4 regions of the Pantoea sp. XAF26B01_ASV70 genome follow, and region 4 is predicted to be linked to each of the others. Evidence: predicted binding sites of a transcription regulator. Region 4 holds the regulator's gene; each other region holds the start of a gene.
What was found. Region 4 encodes LexA, which represses DNA repair genes until DNA is damaged. Its sites were predicted from a motif close to TNCTGTATGTACATACAGNA; they were not measured.

Region 1: the regulator LexA is predicted to act here: its motif matches at 1,576-1,595, upstream of ACX8ZY_RS20425 (YebG family protein).
Region 2: the regulator LexA is predicted to act here: its motif matches at 2,002-2,021, upstream of ACX8ZY_RS13455 (DNA translocase FtsK 4TM domain-containing protein).
Region 3: the regulator LexA is predicted to act here: its motif matches at 1,738-1,757, upstream of sulA (SOS-induced cell division inhibitor SulA).

Annotation. Positions count from the first base shown of each region.
Region 1 covers NZ_JBTNCJ010000002.1:192,027-195,152, forward strand. Annotated here, with positions in the region: gene ACX8ZY_RS20415 (non-canonical purine NTP pyrophosphatase) at 101-661, shown strand; gene ACX8ZY_RS20420 (SIR2 family protein) at 658-1,452, shown strand; gene ACX8ZY_RS20425 (YebG family protein) at 1,611-1,955, shown strand; gene licT (BglG family transcription antiterminator LicT) at 2,571-3,126, shown strand, end outside.
Region 2 covers NZ_CM137251.1:2,856,703-2,859,828, forward strand. Annotated here, with positions in the region: gene ACX8ZY_RS13455 (DNA translocase FtsK 4TM domain-containing protein) at 1-1,941, opposite strand, end outside; gene lrp (leucine-responsive transcriptional regulator Lrp) at 2,060-2,554, opposite strand; gene trxB (thioredoxin-disulfide reductase) at 3,075-3,126, shown strand, end outside.
Region 3 covers NZ_CM137251.1:2,784,109-2,787,234, forward strand. Annotated here, with positions in the region: gene yccS (YccS family putative transporter) at 1-940, shown strand, start outside; gene ACX8ZY_RS13180 (TfoX/Sxy family DNA transformation protein) at 937-1,566, opposite strand; gene sulA (SOS-induced cell division inhibitor SulA) at 1,777-2,268, shown strand; gene ompA (porin OmpA) at 2,619-3,126, shown strand, end outside.
Region 4 covers NZ_CM137251.1:3,897,660-3,900,785, reverse strand. Annotated here, with positions in the region: gene plsB (glycerol-3-phosphate 1-O-acyltransferase PlsB) at 1-658, opposite strand, end outside; gene ACX8ZY_RS18450 (diacylglycerol kinase) at 787-1,155, shown strand; gene lexA (transcriptional repressor LexA) at 1,261-1,875, shown strand; gene dinF (MATE family efflux transporter DinF) at 1,976-3,126, shown strand, end outside.

The DNA of each region.
Region 1 (3,126 bases), on a different replicon from region 4:
CACAGAATTGAACTACACTCTCCAGCGTTAGTGATTTATCCTGCCCGCCTGTTTCCGTAAAATCCTCACTGTGTGGCGGAGTAATTGACCTGGAAGCCCCATGAAAATCAGATTCCTTTCTGCCAATGAGCAAAAGCTGGCGGAGGTGCGCAAAATACTCGAACCTGTCGGGGTCGAAGTTCTGCCCATCGCCCGTCGCATCGAAGAAATTCAGACTGAAAACGAACTCGACCTGGTGCGCGACAAACTGACCAAAGCCTTTTCGCTGATTGGGCGACCGCTATTTGTAGAGCATACAGGCCTCTATCTGGATGGCCTCAATGGCCTGCCCGCCGGTCTGACCCGCATCTTCTGGAACCGCCTGGACGCTGAGCGCTTTACCGCACTGGTGCAGGGGCTCGACAGCCAGGCCGTGACGGCCAAAACGGTGCTGGGCTACTGCGATGGCCGCAAAATGTACCAGTTTTCGGGTGAACTGCGCGGCACCATCGCCGCGAAACCTGCCGGAACGCGTGGCTTCCAGTGGGACTGCGTCTTTATTCCCGAAGGCTATGAGCAGACGTTTGCTGAAATGGGCGAACTCAAGAATGAGATCTCGATGCGGCGCATCGCGCTGGATCGCTTCGCCACCTTTTTAAAAACCTCGCGGGGCATGGCATGAAACCTGAACTCAAACGCGCCTATGATTCCGGCAAACTGATTCTGTTTGCCGGTGCCGGTATTTCGCGCAATTTTGGCCTGCCCGAGTGGCATGAACTGATTGCGCATCTTGCTAATGAGCTGGGTTACGATCCAAAAATCTTTAATACCTATGGCACGCACCTGTCGCTGGCGGAGTATTACAAACAGAAAAAAGGTTCGCTTGGCCCGCTGCGCAGCTGGATGGATCGCGAATGGCATCGCCCCGATATTGATGTCCGCTCTTCTGAAATTCATACCATGATTACCCAGGGTAACTTTTCGCGTATCTACACCACCAATTACGATCGCTGGCTGGAAGCGGCGCATGAAGCGCACGGCGTACCCTATTACAAAGTGGCCAACGCCGCGGACCTGGTCTCTCTCACCGAAGATAAGCGTCACATCATCAAGCTGCACGGTGATTTTGATGATGACACCTCAATCGTGCTCGATGAGAGCAGCTATTTTGAACGCCTCTATTTTGATTCGCCGCTCGACATTAAACTGACTCACGATGTGATGGGCAACTCAGTACTGTTTGTCGGCTACAGCATCAGTGATTTCAATATTCGCCTGCTGTTTTACCGTCTGACCAAGATGTGGGGCCGCACCGGGCTGGCAACCGCCCGGCCAAAATCCTACCTGTTCACTAACCGGAACAACCCGGTGGCCAAAGAGGTGCTGGGGCAGTGGGGGATCGAGGTGATCGTCTCGGAAGAGGACGATCCCCGTAAGGCATTGGCGATGTTTCTTGAAGAGCTGCTGGTGTAGCCGCCGACCCTCGCGGCGGAGAATGTGTCAGGAAAAATGAAAAAAGCCTGTGCCAGGTTAAGGTTAGCCCGTGCACAACCGATAAACTCTATTCTCTGCTGGCAAAGCAGGATCGGCATGATATACTGTATGTATACACAGTACCTGGGGGCGAAAAGATGGCTGTTGAAACAAAATTTGTAGTAGTCAGAAAGGGTGAAGAGAAGATGACGTTTGCCAATAAGAAAGAGGCCGATGCCTACGACAAAATGCTCGATATGGCCGAAGCCTTCACCGACTGGCTGTTACAGCATCAACCTGCACTGGATGAATCTCAGGCAGAAACGCTGGGTCTGCTGATTGCAGAGCAAAAAGATGCGGTTCAGCATATTCTGCGCACCAGCAAACTGCCGGAAGCGGCAGCAGCACCCGTCTCTCAGCCAGAAGCTGTCTCAGACGATAGCGCGGATGAGCCGCAGGAAGAGCCTGCTGCAAAGAAAGTACGCGCCGTTAAAGCCGCGTAATCTCAACAGCGCCGGAAGCGAACCTTCCGGCGTTGCTGTTTCTGAATAGCGGTTTGAGCTGTTCTCCTGCTAACTTTTTTACAGATAGTCTTCCTTCCACTCTTTTACCCTGCATAACGGGCTCTGACGCTCAACAGAACGATTTCACACATTAAGGGCTTTTCGTCCGATAAATCAAAACATTGTGATCAGTGACAAAAGCGTTCAAAGCGGTGTGTTTTTAATCGCTAAATGGCAGTTAATGAACACTGCAGTCCATTAGTCGATTTTTCAGACGACCTTCCTCGCATGACTATCTTCCTCCCATAACGTGAGTTTTCATTCCGCTGAGCGTCATACCCCTTTTGCTGCCCGGAACCGCACCCCCGGCTTTAATACTGGTCTCGTCCGGCGGGTATCGCCACACGCAGGATGCCTGGGTGACTGAACTCAACACGGTAGTCACTTTTTAAGTTAATAAGAGGATTTCGATCGCTGTCACGCTTTTTGCCCTGACAGATTGAGGTCACGACTAAAACTGATAGAGTTCCCGAACTGGATTGTTACTGCTTAGGCAGGCAAAACCTGACTTCTGGCCTCTGTCGGATGTCAGGTTTTTTTGTTTCTGGGGTTCCGATGAAAATCGCCAAAATTCTTAATAACAACGTGGTGATGGTTCAGGATGAGCAGGGACGCGAACAGGTCGTGATGGGGCGTGGACTGGCTTTCCAGAAGCGCATCGGTGACAGTCTCAACGCTGCGCACATTGAGAAGGTATTTGCGCTGCAAAGTGATCTGCTGGTACGTCGTCTTGAGGAGTTGTTACACCAGATCCCTCCTGAAGTGATGACCACCTGCGACCGCATTATTGATCTGGCAACACAACGTCTGGGGACATTGCAGGAGAGCTTGTATATCACGTTGACCGACCACTGCTACTTTGCCATTGAAAGGCAGAAAAAAGGTCTGGCAATTAAAAATGTGTTGCTATGGGATATCAAACGCCTCTACCCCAAAGAGTTCGAACTGGGTCAGGAGGCCAGGGCTATCATTTCCCGTCGTCTGAATGTCGAACTGGCGGAGGATGAAGCCGGCTTTATCGCGCTACATCTGGTGACGGCGCAGCTCAATAATGAAATGCCGGAAGTGATGCATGTCACCCGGGTTATGCAGGAGATTCTGCAACTGGTGA
Region 2 (3,126 bases), 1.0 Mb from region 4:
AGCGTAAGCCGGAGCCTGAGGAGCCGCAGGGGCACCATAAGCGGGCGCAGAGGTTGCCGCAGGCGAAGCATAGTCAGGTTCAGACGGTGCTGTCGGGGCGCTATAGGCAGGTTCTGCCGGGGCAAAGCTGGCTGGTGCAGGAACATGAGCCGGAGCCTGAGGTCTTGAAACCTCACTCACCTGCTGCCAGGGTTCGTGTGAAACCGCTGGAGCTTCAGGTTCTGGCGTCGCCGCAATGGTAAACAGCGGTTCAGAAGGACCGTCATTCACCAGATCTTTCATCGGTGAAAAATCAAACGCTGAGGCGGTATCAATATTGAATACCGGCTCTTTTTTCACTTCTGGCTCATAGCGCTGCTGTTGCTGCTCGGCGAACTGACGGGCCAGTGCATCCTGCTGCTGTGCATCCTGTTCATCTTCCTCGTCCTGCTGCCAGCTGGTGCCGTAACGCTGCTGCTGTTCAGACTGGAAAGCCTGTCGCAGTTCAGCCTGCTGCAGCGCCTCTTCAGCATCCGGAGCAGAGGAAACGGAGCCAGCACTAACCGGTTCGGTCTCTTCCGTTTTCGCTTTCTCTTCTGCCATGCGCTGAGAAGGCAGCTTAATGCCATAAGAGGCCAGCTCACGACGGGTTGGCAGTTTTACCGGGTTAGGACGCGGCAGTGCCGGGCCGATACCTTGTTTAACCTGCGGATTGAGATTGGTTTCAGGGGCTAAATCAAAAACAGGCGCAGTACGCGTTGTTGCCTGGGCTGCCGTTGCAGCGGCTGCCGCTGCCGCCGATGCCGCAGGGATGGCTGACGTATCCCGCCAGTTACCCATTTTAGGTTCATCATCGTCGTAAGCACTGAACGACGGCGTAGCCGGAGCGTCGTCTGGCATTTCAAAGTGATAAAGCGGTGGTGAGTCTGCGGGTGCAGAAGCACTCTGCGCCGGGGAATTCGCCACACTCTGCGGAGCTGGCGCGCTCTGTGCGTACGCAGGCGCAGGTTGTGCAGACGGCGATGCAGGAATGGATGTCGCTGACGCGGCAGGCGCCGAAGCTGAAACCACAGCAGCAGCAGATGCGGCGACAGGTGCAGGCGTCACCGTGGCTGCCGGGGCGAGGGTCACCTCGGCGGCTTCAGCGGTAGCCGCGACTGCCGCACTGGTGGCTGCTGCAGCTTTAGCCAGCAGCGGATCCTGTTGTGACGCCGCAGGCTCAGCAGCTGCACGTGGGGCAGAAAGCAGCACATCATCATCCTGATCGGCGGCATGAAGCTCAGGCACATCCGCGTATTCACGCGCGTCCCGCTCGTCATCCTCTTCCTGCCAGGGTTCGTCGTGACGTGAGCGGTTGCTGGCAAACGTCAGTACGCCCATGACTACGCCACCAATTCTTTCTGCAATGGTGAGCCATGACCAGCCGGTGTAAAGGGTAATGCCCGCCGCCCAGACGCAGAGCAGCATCAGCGTGCCGCCAGCCGGACTGAACCAGGGTGCAATAGCATTACTGACCAGGCTGCCGATCACGCCGCCCGAAGCAAAGTACCAGATATCATCGGCGTTCAGCGCCGCCATACCACAGGTCGTCACCACCAGCGCGAGGACGCCAATTAAGCGCAGCCCGACGGCAAAGTAGTCAAAGTAGTCCTGGCTGTCGCGCTGACGGAAAGCAATCCAGCACAGACCCAGGATGACGGGCGGAATGGCATACGCCATCACACCAAAGATGAAGAGTAAGGTGTCAGCCAGCCAGGCACCGACGCTGCCGCCGATATTATGGATAGGTTCATGCCAGGCCGTTTGCGACCAGCTCGGGTCGGAAGGGTTAAAACTGACCAGAGAAACCATCAGGTAGATGGCAAACAGCGCCACCAGAATGAGCATCGCTTCCAGCAGACGACGTCCACTGCTCATCGATTGTAACGAAACGTCTTTATCTTCTGTATATTCCTGGCTCAAGAGGACTCTCCAGGTGCCTGTAAAGTAAGAAGCAACAGCGCCGGGCGAGCCCGACGCTGATCCTGTATGAATGCACAGGAGTGTACCGAAATCTCACAGGTTTTGCACCTGCCCCGCATCAGCGAGTTTTGATCACCAGCCGATTGCTCTGTTTAACCTCTTCCATCACCACATACGTACGCGTGTCGTTTACGCCCGGCAGGCGCAACAGGGTTTCACCCAGCAGCTTACGGTAGGCTGACATATCAGGTACGCGCGTTTTCAGCAGGTAGTCGAAATCGCCGGAAACGAGGTGACACTCTTGAGTTTCCTCAAGTTTTTGCACAGCGGCGTTAAATTGCTCAAACACATCCGGTGCACCACGATTCAGAGTAATCTCAACGAACACCAGCAGCGACGCATCCAGATAGTGCGGGTTCAACTGCGCGGTGTAGCCAAGAATAAATCCCTGACGTTCGAGACGACGCACGCGTTCAAGACATGGCGTAGGCGATAAGCCTACGCGTTTGGAAAGCTCTACGTTTGAAATGCGACCATCTTTCTGAAGTTCATTCAGAATGTTCCTGTCAATTCTGTCGAGGTCTTTCCCGGGGCGTTTCTTATTGTCTACCATTATTATTGTCTCTCTTAATTCCTTCCCTTTACCTGCCACGCCCTGAAAACGCTCATTGTTCGGGGCATTTCTGAAGTGAGCTAACAGAGCCTGTGTTCTGACACCTATCGATATGACGCATGTTGTCTGTCCACATCATGCGTCATTATCCATATCAGGCTGCTTTTATTCGGCATTACGTGCAAAACGGGCGATGAAAACCTGTTTTGTTCCGATAAATGTTATTCGCTTCTGATAATGTTTTCGCAAAAGCGCAGGCGATTGTCAAAGTAAAATCACCAAATTCAGGACAAGATGCCAGACAGTCCGCTGGGTATCTGTTTTTAAATGACTATTTTTCCACTATTGCACCCTGCTAACCCGAGTTTTGCCCCCTTTTGGCGCATTGGCCAGGCAAAACCGTCGCTCATCGTCTACGCCGTTTGCAGCTATCGTTAACAAAATTGCCTAAGCCTTGTCATTGTCGCCGGATATTCCCTACAATCGCAGGCTATGTCAGCCGAATGAAACTGAGGAACGCATGAGTACGGCCAAACACAGTAAGTTACTCATTCTGGGCTCCGGCCCAGCGG
Region 3 (3,126 bases), 1.1 Mb from region 4:
GTCTGTGGTGCTCTGTATTGGATATGGTTTTATTCAGGTAACCGGGCTGGAGCGGGGATACTGGATTTTGCTGACCAGCCTGTTTGTCTGCCAGCCCAACTACAATGCAACGCAGCGACGACTGGCCTTGCGCATCGGCGGAACGCTGGCGGGGATTGCGATTGGTCTGCCCGTTTTATGGCTGGTGCCTTCGATTGAAGGTCAGTTAATCCTGATAGTGATCACGGGCGTACTGTTCTTCGCTTTCAGGCAGGTGCAATATGCACAGGCCACGCTGTTTATCACTCTGCTGGTGCTGCTCTGCTTTAACCTGCTGGGTGAAGGATTTGAAGTTGCCCTGCCGCGGGTAGTGGATACCCTACTGGGCTGTGGGCTGGCCTGGCTGGCTGTCGCGTTTATCTGGCCAGACTGGCGCTTTCGTCAGTTACCTGCCGTGGCAGAACGAACGCTGAAAGCGAATTGCCGCTATCTGGACGCGATCATGGAGCAATATCATCAGGGCAAAGATAACCGTCTCGCCTATCGCATTGCACGGCGTGATGCGCATAACGCGGATGCTGAACTGGCGTCAGTGGTCTCAAACATGAGCAGTGAAAGTCGCACCAGCCAAAAGCTGCGCGATTCGGCTTTTCAGCTGCTTTGCTCCAACCATTCGTTTCTGAGTTACATTTCTGCGCTGGGCGCTCACCGCGATAAAATTACCGCACCCGAACTGCTGACATTGCTGGATGATACGGTTTGCTATGTGGAGGATGTGCTGCAGACGGAAGTTGTCAGCGATGAGCACGTAGAAACGATGCGCCATCAACTGGCTCAGCGAATCAGCCAGCTGGCCGCAGATGCGGATACGCGTGCGCCGCTGGTGCTCCAGCAACTCGGTCTGCTGGTGGCATTAATGCCCGATGTGGCTCGCCTGCGCCGCACGCTAATCACTGATTAGCCTTCGCCGCTTCTGAGATTGGGGTTTGATAAAAGCGTGCGCTGGAACCACGCATTCAGCTCCGCCCGTGTCGCCTGCGGCAGCGCGGCGGCATGGTGGCCCGTGATCGCCCCCTGCAGCGCAAGTAACGTCTGGAACCCAACGTGCTGGTTGATCGCTTTAAGCTTCAGCCAGCACTGTTTAGCCCCCATCTGGTAGAGATGATTGACGCTCATGACGCCCGCCTCGTACAGCATCATCTCCATACGTACGCTGAGATTTGGCAGATCTTTTAACCGCGGTGAGGATTGTCGGTCCTGCAACTCCAGTTGCGCCGTTTCTAAAGAGGCAGCGGAGAGCGCCAGCAGATGGTCAGGGTCGCGCCACAACGCCTCATCGACCCGAAAGTAATTGAGACTCACCAGCTTGCCCCGCTTGCGAAAAATCAGGGGTTGCAGCGGACGATCTGTAAGGTATTCCCGCAAAGGTTCACTGGCACGCAGATAGAGTTCGTCTTTATTAATTAAGGCAAAAACCACACTTTCTACAGCCAGGGCATAGCCTCCGAACTGGGTGCGCGACTCTATTGTTCCTAATGGGGCCAGGCGCGCTCTGGAGCGCTCTACAACCGGATTCACCTTTTTCATTGCACCACCTCCATGTAAGAAATATATCGTAAATTACCTTGGGTATCAGGTAATTAGAAGATAAAAAAAAGCGTCAACGGGTTCAATGAATAAATAGCGTTTCAACTAATCTTGTCGCGATTTTGCGAGGCGTTTTCAGAAATTTGGGTTGATCTTTATCCAGGATGACAGTACTGTATATTCATACAGTCCACTGCTGGTGATTAACTTATGCGAACACAACATCCTAATAATGCACGCTATGCTCATCATTATGCGTCCACTTCCGTTCCGGCCTCTCAGGGCGGTGGAATTACTGAGTTACGCTACAGCGAACAGCCCGGTATGATGCAGATGTTACTGTTGCCATTATTGCAGCAGCTGAGTCAGCAATCGCGCTGGCAGTTGTGGTTAACACCGGCATATAAACTGAATCGCACCTGGCTGCAGGAATCAGGATTACCACTGGATAAAAGTATGCATATCGCCGATTCTGAACGTCTGAATGCGGTTGAAGCGATGGTTAAAGCATTGCGTACAGGAAATTACAGTGTCGTTCTGGCATGGATTCCTTACGATCTTGATGAAGATGAACGACGTCAACTTGAAAATGCGGCGGCAGAGGGTGAAGCGTTAGGATTGATTTTGCGTGCAAGCGGGACATCAGAAGCGCCTCTCAGACCGCAAACTGCGATAAAAATTCAGTCGGATTTGTTTCATTAAGTAAAAATCAGAAGTTTCCCAAGCTATTTTTCTTATCTGTCGCAGCTAAACCACTGATTCTGTTAGTTCGAGCGTTGACAATGGTTTAGCAAGTTTTTAGGGCTTTTTGCCGCGGCAATAAGACCAGCCTAATTGTTAGAAATTGTGTATAAATCGCTGTTTTTTTACATAAGCGCCTCACATCATACTTGTAAGTTTCCAATCTCGTTGTAGACTTTAGCTCGCCAGGGTGCTCAATAACCTCCGTTTTTTGCGGTAGAGTCATAAGCGAGCGTTTTGACCCGGCGAAGGATTTAAACCAAGAGCAACCTTTTTGCTCATTGCCTATTTGGATGATAACGAGGCGCAAAATGAAAAAGACAGCTATCGCAATTGCAGTGGCACTGGCTGGCTTCGCTACCGTAGCGCAGGCCGCTCCGAAAGATGACACCTGGTACACCGGTGCTAAACTGGGCTGGTCTCAGTATCACGACACTGGTTACTACGGTAACGGTTACGAAAACAATGACGGTCCAACTCATGAAAGCCAGCTGGGTGCAGGTGCATTCGTTGGTTACCAGGCAAATCCATACTTGGGCTTCGAGCTGGGCTATGACTGGCTGGGTCGCATGCCTAACAAAGGCAACGTGACTAACGGCGCATTCAAAGCACAGGGCGTTCAGCTGGCTGCTAAACTGAGCTACCCAATCTATGACGATCTGGACGTGTATACTCGTCTGGGCGGCATGGTATGGCGTGCAGACTCAACGCAGACTAACCCAACTACTGGCCGCATCAGCGACCACGACACCGGCGTATCTCCGCTGGCTGCTGTTGGTGTTGAATATGCGCTGACCAAAAACTGGGCTACCCGTCTGG
Region 4 (3,126 bases):
GAGTAAACAGATCCTGACGCGCCGGCAAGCGCGGGCCAATCGCCGCCAGCCGCTGGCGGGCAAAATGAATGCGCGCCACACGAGCCAGCTTCTGGGCGATCGACTGATCCGTACCGTGTTCAGTTGCCATGCGGCGCAGCGACACCGTCGGCGAGAAGCGGACAAAACTGTCGCGCCCGTGCCAGATCACCGCAAAAAACTTCTGCACCCCGTTCAGCACCCGCAGGTGTGGCGTTGCTTCGCCCTGGACTTCACGTCCTGGTGCGCGGCCAAACATCACCGTGACCGGCAGCATCTGAATATCCAGCTTAGGGTTATTGCGATGCAGGTCCAGGTAATCGTGAAAAATTTTCACGGATTCAACGCTGGGCACAAAATAGGGGAAGACGCGAGGGCCATTGTGGATAAAGACGTGGCGCGGCAGCAGAGAACCATCAATCTCCAGCGGAGTGAGCGGGTCGGGCAGATGATGCCGCAGACACTGTGCGCGTAAAGTCAGTAAGTCGGCCTTCGAATCGTAAGGCAAAACATACATAATAGGTCGGGTCGGATCCAGACCATGTTCAGACACGGGATCGGCCGGAATGGCCTTACTTTTTACCAAAAACGACAGTGGTAAATTAAGCAGTTTGTAATAGAGTTTACGCCAACCTGACATAGACAACATGAAGCCTCTTGTTAGCAAAGCGCCGCAAGCATACCAGAAAGCGCAGCGAAGATCTGTGGTGGTGCCAATTGCACGCAGCCCAGACATTGACGTCAATCCGATGAAAGGGTTCCCACATCATGGCAAATAATGCCACCGGACTTATCAGAATAGTAAAAGCTGCAGGTTACTCATGGCAGGGACTGCGTGCCGCCTGGCAACATGAAGCGGCGTTTCGGCAGGAAGCGCTGGCTGCGCTGGCCGCTATTGTTATTGCGTGCTGGCTGGATGTCGATGTGGTCTCCCGCATCCTCATGATTGGGGCGGTGGTGCTGGTGGTCATTGTTGAAATCCTCAATAGCGCCATTGAAGCAGTGGTCGACCGCATCGGTCAGGAGCATCATCCGCTGGCGGGCCGGGCAAAAGACATGGGCTCGGCGGCGGTGCTGATCAGCATCTTACTGGCACTCTTCGTCTGGATCGCGCTGCTCTGGACACATTTGCGATAAGCCTTCCATAACGCGTCTGAGGGCGCGTTTTCCCTGACAATCGGTTTCCATTTCACCAATACCTGTATATACTCACAGCGACTGTATAAACAACCAGGGGGCGGGATGAAAGCATTAACCAGCAGGCAGCAGCAGGTCTATGACCTGATTCGCGACCATATTTCTTCAACGGGCATGCCGCCTACGCGTGCCGAGATCGCCGCGCAGCTGGGCTTCCGTTCGCCGAACGCGGCAGAAGAGCATCTGAAAGCGCTGGCGCGCAAAGGCGTCATCGAGATCGTTTCCGGTGCATCGCGCGGCATTCGACTGTTAATGGAAGAAGAAGCCTCAGAAGGGCTACCGCTGATTGGCCGGGTTGCTGCCGGTGAGCCGATCATGGCGCAGGAACATATCGAAACCCACTACAAGGTCGATCCGGGCCTGTTTAAGCCGTCTGCTGACTTCCTGCTGCGCGTCAGCGGAATGTCGATGAAAGATATCGGGATTATGGATGGCGACCTGCTCGCGGTGCATAAAACCCAGGATGTGCGTAACGGCCAGGTTGTGGTTGCCCGCATTGATGATGAAGTCACCGTTAAGCGCTGGAAAAAGCAGGGTGCTATCGTGCATCTGCTGCCGGAAAACAGCGATTTTGACCCGATTGTTGTCGATACCCGTGCGCAGTCACTGACCATAGAAGGTCTGGCTGTTGGCGTGGTGCGCAACGGTGAGTGGCTCTGATTCTTCTGCCAGCGTGCATTCGCCTTCTCTGATGCTATTCTGTCTGCCCTAATTTTGTCGCTGCCTCTTTTGCGCAGCGACACTGAGCACGGAACGGCGAATGCGCTTTATTACGGCAACCGATAAAAATCTCTGGCGGCTTGCGCTGCCGATGATCCTTTCAAATATCACCGTTCCCTTACTTGGAGTGGTCGATACTGCAGTAATTGGTCATCTCGACAGCCCTGTCTATCTTGGCGGGGTTGCGGTCGGGACTACAGTGACCAGCTTCCTCTTTATGCTGCTGCTTTTCCTTCGAATGAGTACCACTGGCCTTACGGCGCAGGCATTTGGCGCGGGCGATAAAATGGCGCTGGCACGCGCGCTGACTCAGCCGCTGATCATTGCGCTGCTGGCGGGCGTACTGTTCATCGCTTTGCGTTATCCGATTATTCAGCTGTCGACCCATCTGGTTGGCGGCAATCCCGATGTACTCGAACAGGCGGCACTGTTTATTCAGATTCGCTGGCTCAGTGCGCCTGCCACGCTGGCAAACCTGGTCATTCTGGGCTGGCTGCTGGGCGTGCAGTATGCACGCGCGCCGGTGATCCTGCTGGTGGTGGGCAACCTGGTTAACATCGTGCTCGATCTCTGGCTGGTGATGGGGCTGCACTGGGGTGTCGCGGGGGCGGCAACCGCCACGGCGCTGGCGGAATACATTACGCTGGGTGTCGGCAGCATCATGGTCTGGCGGGTGTTAAAACTGCGCGGAATTACGCTTAGCCTGCTGAAGCAGAGCTGGCGCGGTGACAGCGGCCGGCTGCTGCGACTGAACCGGGATATCATGCTGCGCTCTCTGATGCTGCAGCTCTGTTTCGCCTCGCTGACCGTACTGGGTGCCCGGCTGGGTCCGGATGTGGTGGCGGTTAACGCAGTATTACTGATGTTCATCACTTTTACGGCTTACGCGCTGGATGGCTTTGCCTATGCGGTTGAAGCTTTTGCGGGTGAGGCGCATGGTGCAAAAGATGGCAGCAAACTCCTGCGCGTCTGGCACTCTGCCTGTCGGCAGGCGGTGGTGGTGGCGCTGTTCTTCTCGCTGATCTATGCCATTTTTGGCCCGCAAATCGTTACCCTGCTGACCTCTCTTCAGTCACTCCAGCAGACAGCGGACCGCTATCTGGTCTGGCAGATGATTATGCCGCTGATCGGTGTCTGGTGTTATCTGCTGGATGGCATGTTCATCGGGGCGACGCGCGGGCGCGAGATGCG